DNA from 4 places in the Exiguobacterium sp. s35 genome. Region 1 is predicted to be linked to each of the others. Evidence: riboswitches for the same ligand, from Rfam matches in the RefSeq annotation. Region 1 holds a riboswitch; each other region holds the start of a gene.

The links. Region 1 has a riboswitch for S-adenosylmethionine ahead of KNO75_RS11795 (Na+/H+ antiporter NhaC family protein). Riboswitches for the same ligand answer to the same signal wherever they lie in the genome.
Region 2: it holds a riboswitch for S-adenosylmethionine, as region 1 does, so the genes downstream of both, metK (methionine adenosyltransferase) here and KNO75_RS11795 (Na+/H+ antiporter NhaC family protein) in region 1, are expected to answer to the same signal.
Region 3: it holds a riboswitch for S-adenosylmethionine, as region 1 does, so the genes downstream of both, KNO75_RS06640 (methionine ABC transporter ATP-binding protein) here and KNO75_RS11795 (Na+/H+ antiporter NhaC family protein) in region 1, are expected to answer to the same signal.
Region 4: it holds a riboswitch for S-adenosylmethionine, as region 1 does, so the genes downstream of both, KNO75_RS04115 (aminotransferase class I/II-fold pyridoxal phosphate-dependent enzyme) here and KNO75_RS11795 (Na+/H+ antiporter NhaC family protein) in region 1, are expected to answer to the same signal.

The regions. Positions count from the first base shown of each region.
Region 1 is NZ_JACSKI010000002.1:268,652-274,484, forward strand. Features, by position in the region: gene KNO75_RS11775 (PucR family transcriptional regulator) at 1-33, opposite strand, end outside; gene KNO75_RS11780 (divergent PAP2 family protein) at 125-550, opposite strand; gene trhO (oxygen-dependent tRNA uridine(34) hydroxylase TrhO) at 669-1,610, opposite strand; gene KNO75_RS11790 (TVP38/TMEM64 family protein) at 1,839-2,483, shown strand; gene KNO75_RS11795 (Na+/H+ antiporter NhaC family protein) at 2,501-3,784, opposite strand; SAM riboswitch class I at 3,854-3,949, opposite strand; gene KNO75_RS11800 (GGDEF domain-containing protein) at 4,048-5,727, opposite strand.
Region 2 is NZ_JACSKI010000001.1:1,220,020-1,225,852, reverse strand. Features, by position in the region: gene KNO75_RS06340 (glucose-6-phosphate isomerase) at 1-303, shown strand, start outside; gene ytkD (RNA deprotection pyrophosphohydrolase) at 403-876, shown strand; gene KNO75_RS06330 (alpha/beta hydrolase family protein) at 857-1,621, shown strand; gene pckA (phosphoenolpyruvate carboxykinase (ATP)) at 1,646-3,217, opposite strand; SAM riboswitch class I at 3,540-3,659, shown strand; gene metK (methionine adenosyltransferase) at 3,792-5,000, shown strand; gene KNO75_RS06315 (hypothetical protein) at 5,044-5,565, opposite strand; gene KNO75_RS06310 (GNAT family N-acetyltransferase) at 5,730-5,833, shown strand, end outside.
Region 3 is NZ_JACSKI010000001.1:1,285,031-1,290,863, reverse strand. Features, by position in the region: gene KNO75_RS06665 (hypothetical protein) at 1-390, shown strand, start outside; gene KNO75_RS06660 (arsenate reductase family protein) at 438-791, shown strand; gene gcvH (glycine cleavage system protein GcvH) at 840-1,223, shown strand; gene KNO75_RS06650 (PTS sugar transporter subunit IIC) at 1,267-2,325, opposite strand; gene KNO75_RS06645 (thioredoxin family protein) at 2,503-2,760, shown strand; SAM riboswitch class I at 3,211-3,317, shown strand; gene KNO75_RS06640 (methionine ABC transporter ATP-binding protein) at 3,395-4,423, shown strand; gene KNO75_RS06635 (methionine ABC transporter permease) at 4,413-5,075, shown strand; gene KNO75_RS06630 (MetQ/NlpA family ABC transporter substrate-binding protein) at 5,106-5,833, shown strand, end outside.
Region 4 is NZ_JACSKI010000001.1:795,707-801,539, forward strand. Features, by position in the region: gene KNO75_RS04110 (iron-containing alcohol dehydrogenase) at 1-572, opposite strand, end outside; gene KNO75_RS04115 (aminotransferase class I/II-fold pyridoxal phosphate-dependent enzyme) at 569-1,744, opposite strand; SAM riboswitch class I at 1,823-1,922, opposite strand; gene KNO75_RS04120 (AI-2E family transporter) at 2,081-3,181, shown strand; gene KNO75_RS04125 (MDR family MFS transporter) at 3,450-4,694, shown strand; gene KNO75_RS04130 (peptide MFS transporter) at 4,838-5,833, shown strand, end outside.

The DNA.
Region 1 (5,833 bases):
GAGAGACTCGTAAGATTTCTGCAAAAAAGGCATGTCGATTCCTCCTCTCTCTGAGTATAACTTCTTCTTTGTGAAACTTCACAAAAAGAATCGAGAGTGTGAGAAATGACATACCTTCAGTGGATTACATTGGGAAGAATAAGCCGACGGCGAGACCTAATAACGCCCCGACGATGACCTGGAACGGTGTGTGACCGACGAGTTCATTCAAGAGTGGGGTCTCGTGTTTAATTCCTTTGAAATAATCATTCAGCAGTCGAGCTTGAAAGCCGACCGCTTGCCGAACGCCGGTCGCATCGTACATGACGATGGTGGCGAAGACGACAGCGAGAGCGAATATGCTCGAGTCGATGCCTTCCATCCGTCCGATTGCCGTCGCGAGTGCCACGACCGTAGACGAGTGTGAGCTTGGCATACCGCCTGAAGCGAACATGATTTCAATTTCAAAATCCCGTGTTTTAATAAGTTCGGTTACGAGCTTGGCTGCTTGGGCGATAAACCAAGCGAGAATCGCGGCGAGTAAAGGTTCGTTAAACATGCATCTATTCACTTCCTGTCTGACATAGTATCTTCACTATACCCGAAAGCGGGGCAGGCTAGACGTTAAGATTTCGTCAAAAAAAGGTGTCATGGACGGCTTGTCCATGACACCTTTTGGTCGATTTTTGTTACCCGACTACTCCTTCAGTTTCCTGAAGTTTCTCTGCAATGTTATCGATGATATAACGGTTGCGTGGGTGTTCTTGACACTCTTTCGAGCATGAACGCATTTGTTTCGGTTCACACTCTTCACAACAGAAATGCTGTACATTGCACTCCGGGTTGGCACAATTAACGTAACGAACCGTCTCTGTCCCACAGTGCATGCAGTGCGAAACAACAGTCGGGTTCACAGAGTTGACAGGGACGTTGATGCGCTCATCAAAGACGTAAAGCTCACCATCCCAGTTTTCTCCTTTTGTCGCTTCGTCTTTTCCATACATCGCGACGCCACCTTTTAAGTGGAAGATGTTGTCGTGACCTTGGTCACGCATATATGCTGTAAATTTCTCGCAACGGACGCCACCGGTACAGTACGTGAGAAGTGTTTTCCCTTCGTAGAGGTCTTTGTTCTCTTCGAGCCATTCCGGCATGTAACGTGAAGCCTCTACATCGATTTTGATCGCGTTTTTAAAGTGACCAAGTTCGTACTCGTAGTTGTTACGAACGTCGAGGATGACGACATCATCACGATTCATCATCTCTTTCCATTCTGCTGGTTCGAGGTATGCACCGTGTTGTTTCGGCACATCAAACTCGCCATCAAAGCGCCACGTCACGAGCTCTTTCTTGTGACGGACAAAAATTTTCTTGAATGCATGCTCTTCGACTTCATCGATTTTGAACTCGATATCGCTGAAGAGTGGGTTTGCTTTCAAGTCATGCATGTATTGCTCAGTTTGTTCCCAAGTACCAGAGCACGTCCCGTTAATTCCTTCGGAGGAAATCAAGATACGTCCTTTGATGCCGAGGTCTTTACAATACTTCAAATGTTCTTGCGTGAGTGTTTCTGGGTCTTCGATATTGACGTACTTATAGTACAGCAAGACCCGCATTGGTTTTGTTTCCATATTGTGTTGCTCCCCTGTGTTCAGTTTTTTGCAGGAAAACGAACGTTGGGTTGTGTCGTTCGACGAATAGACTTGCCTGCAACCACAAGTCCATTATTATATGATAAATATCACGACGAATTTTCGCAAATGGTTTTTAATTTTTTTTGACGAATGCAGGGAGATGCGTCTTGTAAATCGAAATCGGGTAATAGAGTAATAGTAACGAAAGTTGAAGGTGGAACAACTATGCTCACTTCTCTCCAACAGTACATCATCCAATTAATCGAATGGTTGCAAAGTTTGCCTGGCGGTCCTTGGGCCGGACTCGGCGCTCCGTTTTTAGAAGCCATCTTTCCGTTTTTGCCACTCGTTTTAATCATTTCTGCGAATGCGGCGACATACGGTTTTTTACTAGGAGTCCTTTTATCGTGGATTGGGAACCTTCTCGGAACGATTGTCGTCTTCGCAGCCGTCCGGTATGTGTTCCGAAAACCGATGACGCGCTGGCTCGAAAAACATAAGGCGGCGGTTTATTGGTTAGAACGAATCAATCATATGAGTCCGATTTCACTCGGATTCTTGTATTCACTCCCGTTCATCCCGGTCAGTTTGATCACTTATTTGCTGGCGCTCATTCAGATGCCGCTCCGCACATTCATTTTAGCGGCAGGATTCGGGAAACTACTCGTCGTCGTCATTTTCTCTGTCATCGGGGATCAATGGGAAGAGTTTATTCAAAGTCCATTTCGTTTATCGATGCTCGGTCTTCTTTTGGTCGCATTATGGGCCATCAGCCGGGGACTAGAAGAAATTCTCAAACGACGCGCTTTCAAGAAACGAAACGAGCAATTGAAACAAGAAATGGTCACGAAACGACAAACACCCCTTTGAACAAGGGGTGTTTTCGCTTAAGACTGTTTTTTAAAGCGCGGGAAGTTGAATGCGATGGCGATCCCTCCACAAATAAAGAGGAGGAACGGATAAAACATGAACGGCACGAGATCCGGCGATGCGGTCTTCGTCAGCTCTGCCGCTATGAGGAGTTGTGCTCCATATGGCAGAATTCCTTGTACCCCACATGAGAAGATATCGAGTACGCTCGCTGATTTTTTCCGTTCGATATCATATTCGTCCGCAATGTTTGCGGCAAGCGGTCCGGCTACGAGAATCGAAATTGTATTGTTTGCCGTCGCCACGTTCGTCGCGCTGACAAGACCAGCGATACTCCACTCGGCACCGGCACGTTTTTGGATTCGTGACGTCAACGCGTCACGCAAATACGTGAGTCCGCCGTTGTGCGATATGAGTCCGACGAGTCCGCCCATGAGTAACGTCAGAAACGAGATTTCGGCCATGCCGACCATGCCGTCGGCGATAGCGGTCACGAATGCTGTCACCGATAAGCTTCCGTCGAGGAGACCGATGATACCAGTGAGCGTGATGCCGCCCAAAAGGACGAGAATAACGTTCAGTCCTGTTAACGCTAAGCCGATAACCGCGAGATAGGGAATCAGTTTATACCATTCGAATGCAGCGACATCGACCGTCGACTCACCGTTCGATAAGACCGCTAGTAAAATCGTCGTGATGATAGCGGCCGGTAAGACAATCCAGAAGTTTGTCCGGAACTTATCACGCATGTTCGTCCGTTGCGTCCTTACGGCGGCAATTGTTGTATCCGAAATGAACGAAAGGTTGTCCCCGAACATCGCGCCTCCGACAACTGCGGCGGCTGCGATGGCGACGTTCACGCCACTCTCTTCATGAATACCGAGAGCGATTGGTGCAAGTGCCGCGATCGTTCCGGTCGATGTTCCCATCGCCATTGAAATGAAAGCAGCGATGACGAATAGTCCGCTCAAGAGAAGCGATGGTGGTAAGAGCGTCAACGCGGCGTTGACCGTCGCATCGATGGCGCCAATCGATTCGGCTACGGTTGAAAATGCACCGGCGAGTAAGAAAATAAAAATCATAATGATGATTCCCGGATTTCCGGCACCTTGTGCGATGCGCTCCACGGTTTGTGTCGCACTTCCTTTTGTCATGAATGCTGCGACTAGCAATGCGATGATCGCTGCGACGAGAACTGGGAACTTATAAAAATCCCCATAGTAGACACCTGCCCCGATGAAAAAGAGCAAAAAGACGAATAACGGCAAAAGTGCCCACTTGTTGGCTGTTGGTTGTTCCAAAATAATCACCTCACTAAAAAATAAAAAGGACCTTTTTCTCAAGAAAAAGGTCCTTCGTGCGAAATACCCTTTTCATCTTTCGAGCAATACGCCCGCTGGATTTGGCACAGGTTCCCCGCTGCCGAGACTTCACAGGGCCAGTCCCTCCGTCTCTCTCGATAAAAAGTGAATCTATCTAATTATTAAACACGTTCCCTAACGTACCTGTTTCGAATCCGGTTGTCAACCTAAAAACTCCCCAATTCGATGTGAAAAAGGGGAGTTTACGTCGTTAAATTGTTGAAGTGGGCTACTCGGTTCCGCCCTGCGTATTTTCCACCGACATAGAGCGCACGGTCAGCGTTTCGAATCGTGTCATCTAGACGCTTGTTCCCGAATGCTTCAATCGTATCGACCCCGATAGACGCGGTCACAGAAATCTCATGATGGTCAACAAGGAACGGTTTCGCTTCGATTTGGTGGCGAATCCGTTCTGTGATCTCGATGGCTTGGGTCATGTCGCAATGGTTGAGTAGTAAAATGAATTCTTCGCCGCCATAACGAGCGGCAAAGTCATCCGTTCGAAGTACTTGCCGAATGCGTCGACCGAATTCTTGTAACACTCGGTCACCGACCTGATGACCGTACGTATCGTTAATTTTTTTGAAGAAATCAATATCGAGCATGGCGACAGATATCGGATACATCGACATATCCGATATTTGTTGAATGCCGTATTCATAAAACGCACGCGCGTTGGCAAGAAGCGTCAAACTGTCTGTCCGGCTCTCGGTATAGAGACGATCCCGCTCGTGACAACGGCTAATCGTTCGATTGAACGATTTTAACAACTTGATGATTTCATGCTGAATGATTTTCGGATATGCGTATACGGGTTCTCCCGTCATGACGATCCATGTACGAATCTCTTCGATTTCCTCCGAACGGACAGAAACAAAGCTATGATAATCGTCATGGAAGGCGTCGGAAAGTGCGGTATCCCATTCAAACCGCATCTCATAGTCGAGAATTTGCTCGATTGGTTGACTCATCTCAAGCAGTGCAAAGACGACCGGTCGATCGATGGGCTGTCGCGTCTTCAAATCGAAGTAGAGCGTGCGGTCGAACAATTTGAACTCGATATAACCTTCGTCGTAATGGTTCAACTGTTCACACTGACTTAAAAAGACTTCGATTGCTTGCGCCTCACTCTGTGACAAAGAGACGGCTTCTTTAGCTTCATCATATTGCTCGATCAAAGATTTGAAGGCGTCTTGCCGTTCTTTTTGAATGAGAAGTCGTTTAATGAAGAACGTCAAGGCAGCGGCGATACTACTGACGACCAGTAAACTCGTCTCCCGGAAGAATGATGCCGCTAGAATGAAGGTCAAACTGACGACGTATGTGTAGAAAGCGATTTTCATAAAATCGCTCAATGCGATGTCGACGCGGAACCACCATTTCACCTGATATTTTTGGAATACCGTGTTTAAGAAGATGGCAAGGAACAGTCCGGCAAGCGGCACGAACGAATCTTGCGAATAAAAGTCGAGACCGGTCTCGCCACCAAGGGCGAGATAAACCGCTGCCGGGATGACGATTTCTAAGTACGCCGTAATGGCATTCCAAGGATACGTGAAGCGGAAGCGACGGATGGCGACTTTCGGTTTCAAATTGGCGAATTGAAAGACGAACAACCCGATTTGGTTGACGATGAGTGCTGTTTCAAATCCAAAGAATAAAAATAAGATTAAGACGATACTTTCAGAAAAAGTGAAGTACACACCTTTGACTTCGATCGAGTCGAGTTGAAAAATGATGACCAATAATGAAATTAAAATAAACGACAATGGATCAATCGTCGGGGCGTGTAGGACATCCAATGCAAATAACGAGATGGTGAAGATGAATAAGGCACTCCATATACTCCAACCGAGCACGGACATCTTACGAAAGTGGTTCATGCGTTCCCTCCTAGCATGAGACATTTCGAGATCTAATAGTAAAGATTCGTCACGTTTTCGTGTGAGTCCTGCTTCTCTTCCATGATGCTTGAATTCTAGCATTGAG
Region 2 (5,833 bases), on a different contig from region 1:
AACTTCCTCGCAGGCGAAACGATTCAGTTCGTGAACGACAAAGCGACAGAAGGAACACTTCTCGCACACACTGACGGCGATGTACCGAACTTGGTCGTCGAATTGCCAGAGATGACACCGTATCACCTCGGCTACTTGTTCTACTTCTTCGAAAAAGCATGTGCGATGAGCGGATACATCCTCGGGGTGAACCCGTTCAACCAGCCAGGCGTCGAGGCTTACAAAGCGAACATGTTCGCGTTACTCGGTAAACCGGGGTATGAAGAACAAAAAGCAGAGCTCGAAAAACGTTTGAATCAATAAGAAAACGAATCGGTCCGCGCGTCGGACCGATTTTTTTGTTTGAAACTGGGTGAAGACAAGGTAAAGTGAGAGTAGACAGGGGAAAGAAAGGGATGGACTATGAAGACATTCAAGGATTACTATCATAATCAAGTCGAGTTAAGCTTCACCCATTATCCGTTCTCAGACACGCCGCTCCACGTCTGGGTCGTCGCCCGATATGAAGACAAGTGGGTATTGACGAAGCATAAACAGCGCGGACTCGAGTTTCCAGGAGGGAAAGTCGAGCCAGGAGAACACGAGGACGATGCCGCTATCCGGGAAGTGTACGAAGAGACCGGTGGAGTCGTCAAAACGTTGCGCTATTTAGGACAGTACCGTGTGTTAGGTAGAGGTGATACGGTCATCAAAAACATTTATTATGCGGAGATTGAGCGATTCGAGGATCATCCTGCCATTGACGAGACAGATGGGGCTGTCTTGATCGATGCCTTGCCGGATAACTTATTGCGCAATCCACGCTACAGCTTCATGATGAAAGACCGTGTCCTACCAGAAACGATGAGGGTTCTTTATGATCAAAAACTGGTTTGACCGAATCGATGTGTTACCACCTTATGCGGGTTACCGAGTGACACGAGGATGGTATACAACGACAGATGGGGAAGAGGTCGTGGCGTATTCGATTGAGCCGAAACGTTCAAACGGCCAAGTGTTGATGTACTTACGAGGAGGAACGGCGCGAATCGGGGATGTTCGTTTACCACGTCTCATGCAGTTTGCATCGCGGGGCTTTCATGTCGTCGCCCCGGTCTATCGTGGCAATCACGGCGGGACGGGAAAAGAAGACTTTGGAGGAGAAGACTTAGAGGACGTGCTCTCGCTATTCGACCGTGTCCATATGAGTGGACGACCGGTTCACGTCCTCGGCTTTTCAAGAGGGGGCATGATGGCCCTCTCGCTCGCTTCCGAACGACCGGTCACGACGGTTACTTCATGGGCTGGCGTGACAAACCTCGAGTGGACGTATGAAGAACAGCGTTCGATGCGGAAGATGTTACGTCGGATGACGGGTGGGGACCCCGAGTCTGCAGAATCTGCGTATGTCGACCGTTCTCCGCTTTACAAGGAATGGGTCGCCCCGACACTGCTCATCCACGGTACGGACGATGAACAAGTTCGCTTACGTCATGCGACAGCCGTCGCCGAGAAATTAGGAGAACAGGCAGAGTTTTGGGTGCTCCCGTTCGGTCACCAGCTCCCGTTTTGGGATAAATGGGAGACGACCGAACAAGCGATGGATTGGATGTTGCGACAGGAAAAAGCACTGACTCGATAAAAAAATCGAGTCAGTGCTTTTGTGTTAGATGACGAGTGGTCCGGCTGCGATGACGGACTCACTTGCTTTCGTGAAGCGATTGAAGTTTTCTTTAAATTTCATGGCGAGTGCTTTTGCCTCTACATCATAACGAGCTGGGTCGCTCCACGTATCTCGCGGATTGAGCACGTCACTCGGTACACCATCGATGGCTACAGGAATCTCGACATTGAAAATGTCATGTTTCATCGTCTCCACATCACGAAGCTGACCGTTGACGGCGGCATTGACCATCGCACGCGTATAGGCGAGTTTCATACGTGAACCTTCGCCGTATGCTCCACCTGTCCAGCCCGTGTTGACGAGGTAGACATCCACATCGTGTTCTTCAATCAATTTACCGAGCATATCCGCATAACGCTCAGGAGCGAGCGGAAGGAACGGTGAACCGAAGCAAGTCGAGAACGTTGCTTGTGGTTCTGTGACTCCTCGCTCCGTACCGGCAAGCTTAGACGTATAACCAGACAAGAAGTGATACATCGCCTGTTCTTTCGTCAGTTTGCTGATTGGTGGCAAGACACCATACGCATCGGCCGTCAAGAAGACGATCGTATTTGGATGACCGGCACGTGATGGGAGCATCGCGTTGTCGATGAATTCGATCGGATATGCCGCACGCGTATTTTCAGTCAAGGAAATGTTCTTGTAGTCCGGCGTACGATCTTCATTCAATACGACGTTTTCAATCAATGAACCGAAACGGATTGCATCATAGATTTGTGGTTCGTTCTCACGCGAAAGGTTGATCGTCTTCGCGTAGCAACCGCCTTCGATGTTGAAGACCCCATCCGGTGACCATCCATGCTCATCGTCTCCGATTAAGTGGCGCTGTGGATCAGCTGAAAGTGTCGTCTTCCCAGTTCCCGACAACCCGAAGAAGAGTGCCGTTTCGTTTGCATCGTTGACGTTTGCCGAACAGTGCATCGATAAGACGTTTTGCTCAGGTAGCAAGAAGTTCATGACGGAGAAGATTGATTTTTTAATTTCGCCACCGTATTCTGTTCCCCCGATCAGAATTGTGCGCTTGGCGAATGAAACGAGAATGAACGTCTCTGAGTTCGTGCCATCCACTGCAGGATCTGCTTTATAACTCGGTGCATAAATCACAGTGAACGGATCGAACGCACCTTTCGTTGGCCATTCGCGTAGAAATAGCTGTTTTGCGAACAGACTATGCCATGCATATTCCGTGATGGCACGGACCGGTAACGTATAGTGCTCATCGGCACCAGCAGACGCTTCGAGGTAATAAAGTTTGTCTTTCTTTTCTAAATGGTTGAGTACTTTGTCGAGAAGTGCTGAAAACTTCTCTTCCGCGATCGGTTGGTTCACTTTTCCCCAATCGACAAGGTTGTTGCTGACTTCATCTTGTACGACGAATTTGTCTTTCGGTGACCGTCCGGTAAAAGCACCGGTGCTGACAGATAAAGCCCCGTCTTTTGTCAGTACACCTTCACCATTTTGGATGGCTTCTTCCACCAATTCTGGAACCGTCAAGTTCCGTTTCATGTCGGCACCATTAATTAATTCTTCGATTTTCAGGAGCGTTGTCGCCATCCTGAATCCCACCTTTCCCCTAAATAGATGTGGATGAAATCCGCATACTTCCGCGATTACGATTAATCAGTATGACATTTTTAATTATATGTGACACACTAATCAAACACAAGCGTTTCTTCTCTCTAAGTAAGCGCTTTCTTACAAAGACAGTTTATCACATTCTCTTATCACAAGGTGTTAAAAAACAGAAACGAATTAAAAAAATGTTTGACGATTCACAAACAGAAATGTTTTGCAAGTCGGTGAAAACTTTAACGAATTCGTCTGATTCCCTTGACATAATCGAGCGTCATTTATATGATGGTTTTCGTAACGGATACTCTTATTCTGAGCGGTGGAGGGAACAAGGCCCTACGAAGCCCAGCAACCGTCCGACATGAAGTCTTGTGCGGAAAAGGTGCTATCCTGAAGCGAAGCCATTAGCTTCGAACGATAAGAGGGTAAGGAAGAACGATTCAACCTTTCCCCATGTATGTCATCGGGGGAGGTTTTTTTCATTACCGTCCCAAAGCAACGCGTAAGGGGAACGAGTACCGTCCACATATCACCCTTATTATAGGAGGTTTTTTGAATGTCAAAATTGAACCGTCGACTTTTTACTTCAGAGTCGGTTACTGAAGGACATCCAGATAAAATTTGTGATCAGATCTCTGACTCGATTTTGGATGCCATTTTAGCGGAAGACCCGAATGCCCGTGTTGCGGCAGAAACGTCTGTCACAACGGGTCTTGTACTCGTAGCTGGTGAAATCACAACGTCAACTTACGTGGATATCCCGAAAGTTGTCCGTGAAACAATCCGTGAAATCGGATACACACGTGCGAAATATGGTTTCGATGCAGAAACATGTGCAGTCTTGACGTCGATTGACGAGCAATCAGTAGACATCGCGCAAGGTGTTGACCAAGCTCTCGAAGCACGTGAAGGTCAGATGACTGAAGAGGAACTCGATGCAATCGGAGCAGGTGACCAAGGTCTCATGTTCGGATACGCGACAAACGAGACACCTGAACTCATGCCGCTTCCAATCTCATTGGCGCACAAATTGTCACGTCGTCTTGCTGAAGTTCGTAAGAACGGTATGCTTGATTACCTCCGTCCGGATGGTAAGACGCAAGTAACGGTTGAGTACGATGAGGACAACAACCCTGTTCGTATCGACACGATTGTTATCTCGACACAACACGCAGAAGAGATCACACTCGAGCAAATTCAAGAAGACTTGAAAAAGTATGTCATCGAAGCAGTCATCCCGGCTGAACTCATCGATGCTGAAACAAAATACTTCATCAACCCGACTGGTCGCTTCGTAATCGGTGGACCACAAGGAGATGCAGGTCTTACAGGACGTAAAATCATCGTCGATACGTACGGTGGATACGCACGTCACGGCGGTGGCGCATTCTCTGGTAAAGATCCTACAAAAGTTGACCGTTCGGCAGCATACGCAGCTCGTTATGTAGCGAAAAACATCGTTGCAGCAGGACTTGCGGATAAAGCAGAAGTTCAACTCGCTTACGCGATTGGGGTAGCACATCCAGTATCAATCGCTGTCGATACGTTCGGCACTGGTAAATTGAGCGAAACAGAGCTCGTTGAACTCGTTCGTGAGAACTTCGACCTCCGTCCAGCAGGCATCATCAAGATGCTTGACCTTCGCCGTCCAATCTACAAGCAAACAGCAGCTTACGGTCACTTCGGTCGTACAGATATCGAACTCCCATGGGAGCAAACAGATAAAGCAGCAGTTCTTGAAGAAGGCGCGAAGCGTTTCGCGTAATCAACAAAAACGACCTTTCCACGGAAAGGTCGTTTTTTTAGGTTCAAGTCGTTGGAGGTGTCTGTTTATGATCATTCGATGACGAATCAGTTGAAGTGTTTTCTTGTCCAAGCGCGGTATCCTTCGCTTCGACGACTTTTTCACCGATGTCTTGTAAATCTGATTTGGCTTCTTGGGCCGTCTCGACGATTTTATTGACGTCTTCTTTGACTGTATCGACTTCTCCGACCACTTTTTCATATACGTTTTGAACGTCTGTTGAGACTTCCTGAATCTTTCCAGAAGCGGTCTTTACTTGTTCAATGACTTGAGATGCTTTCCCTGCTGGGTCTTGTTTGACTTCGTTCACGATGCCTCCGACCGAAGATTTTGCATTCGTAAGCGATTGTTTCGTCTGCTCCCGATTCGAAGAGCTAAGTAAGGCGAGGAGACCACCGACGAGGGCACCGAGTAACATCCCGGTCACAACGCTGATTTTTGGACCTCCTGCATCCATTTGGTCAAATTGACGGTTCGGATTCTCTGTTTGTTCGACTTTCGGGTCATGCTCTAATTTTGGTTCCATGTTGTTCCACTCCTTCATGTGATTGGCATTGCTAGTGTTATACCCTAGTCGATTGCGGACATAACGTTTTCTTATGAATCGTCATGAAAAAGAAACGAATGGCAGGATAAAAACGTGACGATAGGGAATGATACAAATAGATTGGCCAAAAGGGGGAAGCTGTCATGAACATGAGGGAAGCAGTTCCAGAAGATGCAGCATTAATTCGAACGATTGCACTTGCGACGATTTCAGAGGATGATTTGAATCGTTTGAAAGCAATGGAGCG
Region 3 (5,833 bases), on a different contig from region 1:
TGGCGACGGGACGAAGCACTCGACGTGTTTGCGACACCGCGTCTTGAAATCGCGCGTGAAGCGACGGCTTACTACTATGAAGAAGCATTGACGAACCTATATGTCGGCTTGCTTCGGGAACGCCGGGGCGAGATGCTCGCCGGGTTCGAACTCGTCCAAGTCGCGGCCGTTCAAAACGTCTTGAAGGCGCTCGGTGGACAAGGAGACCCGTTCAACCCGACACGTCGGGTCGAGACGAGACATCCAGAGATGATTTCTTTCTTGATGAGCGGGGTATTAGGATATGGCAAGTCGGGCGTCGCGGCGGCGGTCATCTTACGTTTTATCGAAGAGCGATATGAGGTCAACCCAACGATGAAACGAGAGATCGAACGGTTGCTTGAGACGTGAATTGATTTCTCTGAATATGCTACATTGATGAGAGAGGTGATGAACAGATGGTGACACTATACGGCTATCCACCATGCAGTACGTGTAAAAAAGCAGAAAAATGGTTGAAAGAGCAAGGGGTCGAGTATACATACGTTCATATCGTCGAATCGACACCGACGAAAGAAGAACTCGCCGAGCTGTGGAAACAATCAGACTTACCGCTTAAGAAGTTCTTCAATACGAGCGGGCAAGTCTATCGGAACGAAGGCATCAAAGACAAGCTACCAAATCTATCAGAAGACGAACAACTCGAGCTATTATCAAGCAATGGTATGCTTTTGAAGCGTCCAATCGTCACAAATGGTGAAAAAACGACGGTCGGATTTTCAGAAAAGTCCTTTACGGACGTTTGGGGCTAAGTGCTATAATACAGATGTGAGTCTAATTTATTTGAGGGGGAAGTTAGGATGAGCAAAGTACCAGCAAATTTACGTTATTCAAAAGAACATGAGTGGGTAGAAGTGAACGGAACGAAAGCCCGCATCGGCATCACGGATTTCGCACAAAGCGAACTAGGGGATATCGTGTTTGTGGAACTCCCAGAAGTTGACGGTACAATCCTACTCGACGAGCCATTCGGTTCAGTCGAATCAGTCAAGACGGTCTCTGAGTTGTATGCGCCAGTATCTGGACGCATCACAGCAGTGAACGAGGACCTTGCCGATTCTCCAGAACTCGTCAACGAGTCACCGTTTGAAAATGCATGGATGGTCGAAGTTGAGTTGACGGAAGAGTCGGATCTCGACAAGCTCATGTCTGCAGAAGAATATGAAGCGATGATTCAAGGATAAGTAAAACCGGCCTCTCCTAATTGGAGAAGCCGGCTTTTTTTGTTTACTCGAAATCGAGTCGGTAGTGGTCCGATTTGACGAGTGTCGCCCGTTCGAACACACGATAGAAGAAAATCCCAAGTCCGACTGGAATGAGCCCGAACAAGACGATCACGAGAAGCACGTTGAACAAGGCGAACCCGCCCGGCATGAGATGTAGCGCGTTTACCGGTCCGATGAGTCCAGATACGCCAAACCCTGCGCTGATTGGAGTCCCCTCGATTCTTAATATACCAGCGAGCGCACCGAGGATGGCCGCATTCGCCAAAATCGGAAGCATCATAATCGGGCGTCGGACGAAGTTTGCCATTTGAATCTTCGGCGATCCGAGGAAGTGGGCGATCGATGTACCGGTCGCGTTCGCCTGCCAACCCGCGATGGCGAGACCGAACCCGGCGGCGACGACGCCGAGGTTTGCCGCACCGGCTGCAACGCCTGATAAGCTAATCGCGGTCGCGATTCCGACAGTCGAAATCGGCGAGACGATGATGAGCGAGAACGCCATCGCGATCAAGATGCCCATGAGAACCGGTTGAAGATCCGTCATCGTCATGATGAGGTATCCGATGTATGTCGTGATCTGTGAGATATACGTCAATAAGAAGGCACCGATGCCGCCTGCGACGACAATGACTGTCATCGGCATGACGATGACCGTATACGTCTTCAAATGCGGGGCGAGCTTCATGACAAGAATCGTAGCGATCGCAGCGGTCACACCGGCTGTGATTACGTCACCGATTCCGGCCATCACGAACGCACCTTCGTTAATTCGAACGGCGCCACTGCCGACATAGGTTGCGATGGCGATTGTTCCAGCCTCTAAAATCGATCGTCCGAACTGCATCGCGACGGCAAGACCGATAATGGCCGGGAGGAGTCGCATCGCAATCGTCGTCGCATCCAATATGAATTGAAGAGACGGAAAATAAGGGAGTATAGCTTTCGTGAGTTCACCGAGCAGCGCGCTCGGGATGAGGGCGATCAGAATCGCCATACTGAGACCGTTTAAGACGTTCATCGTAAATTGCTTTGTCGTACCTGTTGCCTGTTCCGTCATCATTCATTCACCTGTCCTTCTTCTTTGCTGTTATGTACAAAAGCGATAAAGTTAGAACCCATATTATTCCTATCCGACAGAAGAGTCAAGAGAATCATTGAAAAATTCTGAAATTTCACGAGAGCACGATTTTTGAACGGGACTCGAACGACTATTATAATGACAAGAGAGGTGAGAAAAATGATTACAGACGGATACTTATATATATACGCCCCAATGTGTGGTACATGCGCTGTCGCGGAGAAAATGTTGACGGTTGTCGAGGCGGTCGACCCTGAAATTCAGATTGAAAAGCGCGATGCGAACTATATCCCAAAAGAACTTGAAGCTTATCAGGTGATGAGCGTCCCAGCGCTGTTAAAGCTTGAAAATGGCGAGGTTCGGGATCGTCTTTACGCTTTTCAAAACGTTCAACACGTCCTCTCTTTCGTAAAGTGAGAGAGGAACATTAGAATAATCTGAAAATTTTAAATAATCAGTTGACACAGAAAGTTCACGAATGGTATATTCATTACAACATCTTACTTGAACACAAAATAGGACGCGATATTCCCGACATCAAGACGTTTTGGTGAAGCCGCTGCTACCTTTATACGAATACACGTCAATCTTCCCTTCGATTGTCCCCCAAAAAAATCAAGCGAAGAAAGACGTTCCGTATAATCGCACGGTCCAAGTCAAGATCGAGTGATGATTGGTGAATCTCCCCCATATAAGGATGTAAATCTTGAACGGGCAAAAGATTTTCATCTATGGGCTGTCCTTCCGTGACTCAAGGTGCTACGTTCTGTGTCGTCCTCGGACGGCACCTTTTTTTGATTTTTTTGAAAAAATGATTTGACAGCAGAAAAAGCTGTCGCTATGATAAAGCTAATCGAATACACAACACTCTTATCAAGAGAGGCTGAGGGACTGGCCCTATGACGCCCAGCAACCGCGGAGCAATCCGAAATGGTGCTAATTCCAGCAAGGTGAGAAACCTTGAGAGATGAGAGCAATCGTTGTCCGTACGATAAAGTGCGCACGTTTGCTCAAACGTGCGCGCTTTTTTTGTTGTCAGGAGGGAAAGGAATTGATTCAATTACGAAACGTCGCCAAATGGTTCGATACGAAGAATGGTCGTGTCCAGGCGGTCGATGATGTGTCACTAACGATTGATCGCGGTGAAATTTTTGGAATAATCGGATATTCGGGGGCGGGGAAGTCGACGCTCATCCGATTGCTCAACCGTCTCGAGTCACCGTCTAGCGGTGAAATCGAGGTCGCCGGGAGTGAACTCACGAAGCTCAGCCCGAAAGAATTACGAGGGGTTCGCAAGAACGTCTCGATGGTCTTCCAGCACTTTAACCTTCTGTGGTCGCGCACGGTCGCAGAAAACATCAGCTTCCCACTCGAATTGATCGGGGTTCCGGCAAGTGAGCGGAAGCGTCGGGTCCAGGAACTCGTCGAGCTCGTCGGACTATCAGGTCGCGAAGACAGCTATCCGTCACAATTATCCGGGGGTCAAAAACAGCGAGTCGGGATTGCCCGCGCGCTCGCTACAAATCCAGAGGTGCTCCTCTGTGACGAAGCGACAAGCGCGCTCGACCCGAAGACGACGGATTCGATTCTTGAACTGCTCGTCAGCATCAATAAGAAACTCGGATTGACAATCGTCCTCATCACACATGAGATGCACGTTATCCAAAAGATTTGTCATCGCGTCGCCGTGATGGAGGCAGGGAAAGTCGTTGAGACAGGTCAAGTCTCTGACGTGTTCCAACATCCGGAGCAGCCAATCACAAAAGAATTCGTGAAACAAATCGGAGCGGTCGACGATCTGTCGCTCACGTTCGAACATTTGAAAGCACGCTATCCGAGTGGGCAAATCGTCAAATTGAAATTCTTGAACGAAACGGCAGAACAACCGATTTTGTCTGACGTCCTTAAGACGCACGACATCGGATTCAACATCATCGGCGGGAACGTGACTCAGTCACAAGTCGGTGCGCTCGGCACGCTATTCATCCAATTGATTGGGGAAGCACGAGAAATCGAACGCGCCATCGCGTCGATTCGTTCGCAATCAGTAGAAGTGGAGGTGGAAAGCGATGTTTCCTAACGTAGACTGGCAAATCATGATGGAACAGACATGGGAGACGTTATACATGACGCTCGTCGCGGGTGTCGCGACGTTTGTGATTGGACTCGCTTTAGGTTTGATTCTTTATATTACAAACGAATCGCTATTATTGAAGAATCGTCCAATTTACGTCTTCGTCAGCGCAATCGTCAACGTGTTTCGTTCGATCCCGTTCATCATCTTAATCATTTTACTCATCCCGTTCACGTTGTTCCTGCTTGGTACGATGCTCGGTTCGACGGCGGCGCTTCCGGCGCTCATCATCGGAGCGGCACCGTTCTATGCTCGAATGGTCGAACTTGCGCTTCGTGAAGTCGACCGTGGGGTCATCGAAGCGGCCGAATCGATGGGAGCGACGAAATGGCAAATCATCTACAAAGTCTTGATTCCGGAAGCTCTTCCGGCAATCGTTTCAGGACTCACGGTGACCATTGTGGCAATCGTCGGTTATACGGCGATGGCCGGTGTCGTCGGAGGCGGCGGACTCGGGAACTTGGCCTTCTTGGAAGGTTTCCAACGCTCACAAAACGACGTCACGTTCGTGGCGACGGTGCTCATCTTGATCATCGTGTTTGTCATCCAGTTCATCGGTGACCGACTCGTCACAAAAATTGATAAACGTTCAGCTTAATTACACATACACCATTTGGAGGGATTCATAATGAAAACTTGGAAAACAGTACTTGGATTGACAGCTTTATCAGCATTCACAGTTCTCGCGGCTTGCGGCGGAGAAGAGGCAGAAACAGGTTCTGGCGATGAAAAAACATTGATTGTCGGTGCGTCGAACGTACCGCACGCTGAGATTTTAGAGCACGTACAAGAAGAATATGAAGCAAAAGGCTACAAACTCGAAATCAAGAAGTTCCAAGACTACGTACTTCCGAACAAGACACTCGCAAGCGGTGAGCTCGATGCGAACTACTTCCAACATGAGCCATACCTCAAGTCACAAATGGCTGAAAACAAAGACTACAAATTCGCATCTGCGGGTGGCGTTCACATCGAGCCAATAGGTGTGTACTCACAGAAATACAAATCGCTCGATGAACTTCCTGAAGGCGCAGAAATCATCATGAGTTCATCGGTCGCTGACCACGGACGAATTCTCACGATGCTCCAATCAGAAGGTCTCATCACACTTGCTGAAGGCAAGACGGTCGATGCGACAGTCTCTGACATCGTTGACAATCCTAAAGACTTGAAGTTCAAAACAGACGTTGAAGCAGCACTTCTTCCGACAGCTTACAACAACGGAGAAGGCGATGCGGTCCTCATCAACACGAACTACGCAATCGACGCAGGTCTCAACCCACTTGAAGATGCCATCGCACTCGAAGGCGAAGACTCACCATACGTCAACTTGATCGTCACACGTGAAGGGGACGA
Region 4 (5,833 bases), on a different contig from region 1:
TTGCCACACTGTGCCGCGAGCGATAGCCCTGACTGAATGCCTGCATCCCTTGATGTCGTTCCGCTAATATATCGGGCCTCGTACCACTTTGCGACCGTATCGATCACGCCAGCCTTGAAATAGTCGTAAGGTGAATCACGTAACAGTCGTTCATCCGCGATGACGCGCTCGATGACGACCGGAAATGTGTCGTAACGGATATATGACCCTTCCTCAGTGTAGATGACGCTAAGCGGTGTGAAGGCGGCACAGTTTGACACGAGTGTTGGGACGACAATGAGCGGTACGCTCTGAGAAGCCGCGATTCGTTTTGCTGTATCAATCAATTTGCCGCCACCAACGGCAATCCATACGTCAGGTCGATAACCGTTCAACCGTTCAACTTCCTCGTCTGAACATTCTCCGGTAAATCGTACGCTCGGGAGATCCGCGAGGCGAGGCGACACGCGCACCGCCTTGCTATACCCCCTCTCCCCTCTCAAGACAAGCGCCTCCCGCTTCCCGATACGCGCGGGAAGATTCTCAAGTGCGTCTTTCGAATGATCGTACTCAAGTACCGCCTGACGAATCATAGATGAACCTCCTCATAAGCCGCGAACAATTTCTCGATCCGCTCTACCGCTTCATCAATCTTCTGTTCAGACGATACGAGACCGAATCGGATGTGGCGCTCCCCCTCTGTTCCGAAGAAATAGCCTGGTGTGACGGCGACGCCCGCCTCGTGGAGTAACTTTGTCGAGAAAGATTTTGCATCTCCCTCAGGCACTTTCGCCCATACAAAGAAGGAACCCTTCGGCGCCTCAATGTCCCACCCGGCACGGCGTAATCCGTCAATCAGTCGGTTTCGTCTTGTTTCATAAAGCGACGCGAGGTCGTCACGGAGTTCGCGAGGTGACTCGAGCGCCACGATGGCCGCCTCTTGAATGGCCGAGAAGACAGATACATGGACGTGGTCTTGATAGGTGTTGATTGCCTCGATAATGTCAGCATTCCCGACCGCGAACGCGACACGCCATCCTGACATATTGAATGCTTTCGACATTGTATAGACTTCGATTCCAATTTCTTTCGCCCCTTCGGCTTGAAGGAAACTCGGAGGAACGTGACTATCGAACCCGATGCTTCCATATGCAAAGTCATGGACGACCATCACATCATGTTGTTTGGCGAATGCGACGGTGTCCTCAAAAAATGCCGGTGTTGCGACAGCACCCGTCGGATTGCTCGGATAGTTCAAATACATGAGTCGAGCGTGAAGCGGATCGAGTGTCGAATAGTCCGGAAGGAAGCCGTTTTCTTCTTTTAACGTCAAATCGATGATCTCGGCACCGGCAAGACGTGCCCCCGAGATATAGTCCGGATACCCTGGGTTCGGCAGTAGGATGCCGTCACCCGGTTCGAGGAGGCATTGTGGGAGTGTGATCAGACCAGATTTACTGCCAATCAAGATAGCGACTTCCCGTTCCGGGTCGAGTTCGACACCATATTCCCGAGAATAAAATGATGCGACCGCTTCTTTTAAGCGCGCTTGTCCGCGAAACGGACCGTATTGGTGTGTCGACGGGTCCGTGATGGCACGTTCGAGCGCCTTACAGATTGGAGCGGGAGTCGGTAAGTCGGGCGTCCCTTGTCCGAGCCGGATAACGGTCTTTCCACTAGCTTCTACCGCCGCGACCTCTTCTGCTAATCCGACGAAGTGTTGGGTTGGTAAAGATTTTAATAATTGTGAACGTCTGTCTGCCATGATTCTTCCTCCTGATACGAAAAAACACCCCTTTCTGAGGAAAGGGGTGCTCAATACAGACGTATGTAGTCAACCACCTTCCCATCTCTCAAGGTCACCTTGCTGGAATTAGCACAGTATTTTGCAATCTGTTGCTGAAGCTTCATCGGGCCAGTCCCTCCGCTTCTCTTGATAGAAAGTGTTATTCGCTATGTACTTTTAGTATGTCCCTAAGTTAACCAGACATTTCCAACGGTGTCAAACATTTTTTTCAAGGTGAACATCTATTGAATCCTTTTCAAAAAACATTCATAGTAAAAGGGTAGAAAAATTATATTTGTATGAGGGGATAGAGCATTGGAGCTTAATCGTCAACTTATTTGGAAACTCAGTGTGATCGGTCTGATTTTACTCGTCTTATGGCGTGTCATCAGTGAACCGGATACCATCTCACGTGTTTTGCAGTACACGTTTCAGTTACTGACCCCGATTATCATGGGGATTGCCATCGCTTTACTACTCAACACCGTACTCTCTTATATAGAGGAACGGTTCCATTTGAAGCGGTATCAAGGTCTACTCATCGTCTATATCACGTTTATCGGGATTTTAGCGATCTCGGTCGTCACCTTGTTCCCACGGATTTACTCGAGTCTTTCATCACTTATCGAAGAGTTACCGGTCTATATCCGTCAAATCGATGCGTTTCTTGGTGATGTAAACAATTACTTGAAAGACTATAACGCTACCATCGCCCAGGCGATTGATTTTGCGCGCTTCGAGGACCGCTACTCGGGATGGGTCGAAACAGCCGTCCTCTCGTCTGTCGGTTATGTCTCAAGTTTTACGATGACATTGATCAACTTCTTGATTGGGATTGTCATCTCAATTTATCTCTTGAAAGACAAGGAAGTCTTCGCTCGTATGTTCAAGCGCCTTCTCTACGCGCTTTTACCCGTCGGTACTGCAAAGACGACCATCGATATCTTTCAGGAGATGGATTATATTTTTAAACGATACATCATCGGAAAGTCACTCGATTGTCTCATCATCGGTGTTTTGGCTGTCATCGGACTTTTGATCATCGGGGCGCCATATGCGCTACTCCTTGGTGTCATCGTCGGCGTCCTCAACTTCATCCCCTATGTCGGTCCACTACTTGGGATGATTCCTGCGTTCATCATCACATACTTCTATGACCCGTTCACCGCCGTATTGGTGCTCTTGTTCATCTTCTTGTTGCAACAATTCGATGGATTGTGGCTCGGTCCGAAAATTCTTGGTGACAGTGTCGGGATCACGCCATTTTGGGTCATCACGTCCATCATTATCGGGGGCAGCCTGTTCGGTCTCGTCGGCATGTTCGTGAGTGTCCCTATCACCGCGATGATTCAAGTCGTCTTGTCTAGACTCATTGACTATCGTTTGAATCGTAAAAATTTGAATGAGTTACTTTAAATCCCTTCATGATTCTGTTGACATATTCATGAAATGTGTCATACAGTTGAAGAGAAGAACACAATTAACAGAAAGGAGAGGTTCCCATGTCAGTAGTATCTTCGAAACCATTCACTCAAGTTCATACTGATTGGCAGGCACCTCTTCGATTGAAACAGATCTAAGACGCCTGCCTATCGAGGCATGCATAAACAACGTGGGACGTCGTATGCCTTTATGCATATGACGTCCCTTTTGTGTCTAAAATTAAATAAAGCAGGTGACCTGTATGTTTCAATCACTCAAACGGCTTGACCGCAATATTTGGATTCGTTTCTTAGGGGAGACGATTACGGGAATCATGATGTTCATGATCGCCCCATTCTTAGTCCTTTATTATAGCGACCAGTTAGATAGCTACCTTCAAGTCGGAATCATTATGGCGACTGGACCAATCATGGCGCTCCTCGGCTCGATGATTGGCGGCCGACTCGCCGATCTCTACGGGCGAAAACCGATCATGATGATTGCCATCATCGGTGACGCGCTTGCCCTCATTGGTTTTGCGTTCGCGGATTCGTTTTGGCCATTATTGTTACTAAATGCGATGCTCGGTTTGACTAACTCACTATTCCATCCCGCTGCTAGTGCGATGGTTGCTGACGTCACAGAACCCGAGCATATGAACGAAGCATTCGGCCTATTACGGATGGGGCATAACATCGGTGCTGCGTTTGGACCTCTCCTCGGGAGTGCGGTACTGTTCATCGACCGCGAGCTGATTTTCTTTGCAGCGGCGTTCATCTTCGGTCTTTATGCCCTCGCGCTCGGCTACTTCATTCGCGAATCATTGCCGGAGTTCACAGAAGATGAGACCCCGAGCAACCGGGAGGTGTTGCGCGTATTTTATAATGACCGCGTGTTTCTGATCTTCATCTTTGCGGGTATATTCATATCAATGGGATTCTCGGTCGTCGAGAGCATGTTACCGCTCTTTTTGAAAGAGTCGCTCCCGACATACACCGCACAACAGAACCCATTCCCATACCTGTTGGCACTTAATGGAATCATGGTCGTCCTCTTCCAGTTTCCAATCGCTTCGAAGCTCGGGAATAAACCGTTTGGGAAAGTCATGCTTGCCGGAGCGACCGTCTTCGGAATCGGGATGATTTTACTCGCCATCGTCCCTAGGGCTTTGTACGCACTTGATGTTCCTTACCTTCCACTCGTTGGTATCTTACTCGCCGTCTACGCGTTTTACACACTTGGCGAGATGATTATGTCGCCTGTCCAACAGACGTTCATCGCCTTAATCGCTCCAGAGAATATGCGCGGTGCCTATAATGGGGCTGCAAGTGTTCAATGGCTAATTGGCGGTGTGACGGCACCGATTATCGCAAGCGTCTTCTTCGATAATCGTGCCGGGCATATCGCACTGATTTTGATCGGCGGCGCAAGTTGCCTATCTGGCATTATTTACTGGCAACTCGGACGTCATGTCCAGGCAACGGAAGCAAAACAAAAGACAGCGTAATCACTCATCGACCACACTCTCTGCTCATGGAAGTGTGGTCTTTTCATTCTTTGCATCTTTATTAAAATTTGAAATTATCATTCAATTCACTTTACAATCATAATAATCCTTTTTATGATAAAACGGTTAAGGAGGGATCTTTCATGGAAAGGATCGATAAACAGACAATCGTGGACAGTGTTCCACAAAAAGGCTTCTTCGGACAACCGAAAGGGTTGTTCACCTTATTCTTCACTGAATTTTGGGAACGTTTCTCGTACTATGGCATGCGGGCCATCCTCGTATTCTATATGTACTATGAGGTTTCTGAAGGTGGACTCGGGCTCGATCGTAACGTCGCGCTCTCGATTATGTCCGTCTATGGTGCACTCGTTTATATGTCAGGGGTCATTGGGGGATGGCTTGCGGACAGAGTATTCGGAACGTCACGGGCGGTCTTCTACGGTGGTGTGTTCATCATGCTCGGACACATCGTCCTCTCGATTCCAGGTAGTGTCGTCTTCTTATTCATCTCGATGGCGTTGATTGTTATTGGTACGGGTTTATTGAAACCAAACGTATCAAGTATAGTCGGAGATATGTATAGTGAAACGGATCGCCGTCGTGACGCTGGATTCAGTATCTTCTACATGGGTATCAACTTGGGCGCGTTCATTTCACCGCTCATCGTTGGACAAGTTCAAAAAGATTACGGCTTCCATTGGGGCTTCGCCCTTGCTGCCATCGGGATGTTCGTTGGACTCGTCGTCTTCGTATTGACGCGTAAAACGAACCTTGGCCTTGCTGGCTCATACGTACCGAACCCGTTATCTCCTGATGAGAAAAAGAAAACGATTCGAATCGTCAGCCTTGTCACAATCGGAATCGCCATCTTACTTGCGATTTTGATCCCACTCGGCTGGTTCACGATTAACACATTCATCTCGCTCGTCGGGGTGTTCGGAATCGCAATTCCAACAGTTTACTTCATCATCATGTATCGCAGTCCAAAAACGACAGAGGTTGAGCGTTCACGCATCATTGCCTATATCCCGCTCTTCATCGCCTCCGTCATGTTCTGGGCGATTCAAGAGCAAGGGGCAACAATCCTTGCGAGTTATGCGGATACACGGACTGACCTTGAATTCTTCGGATTCACG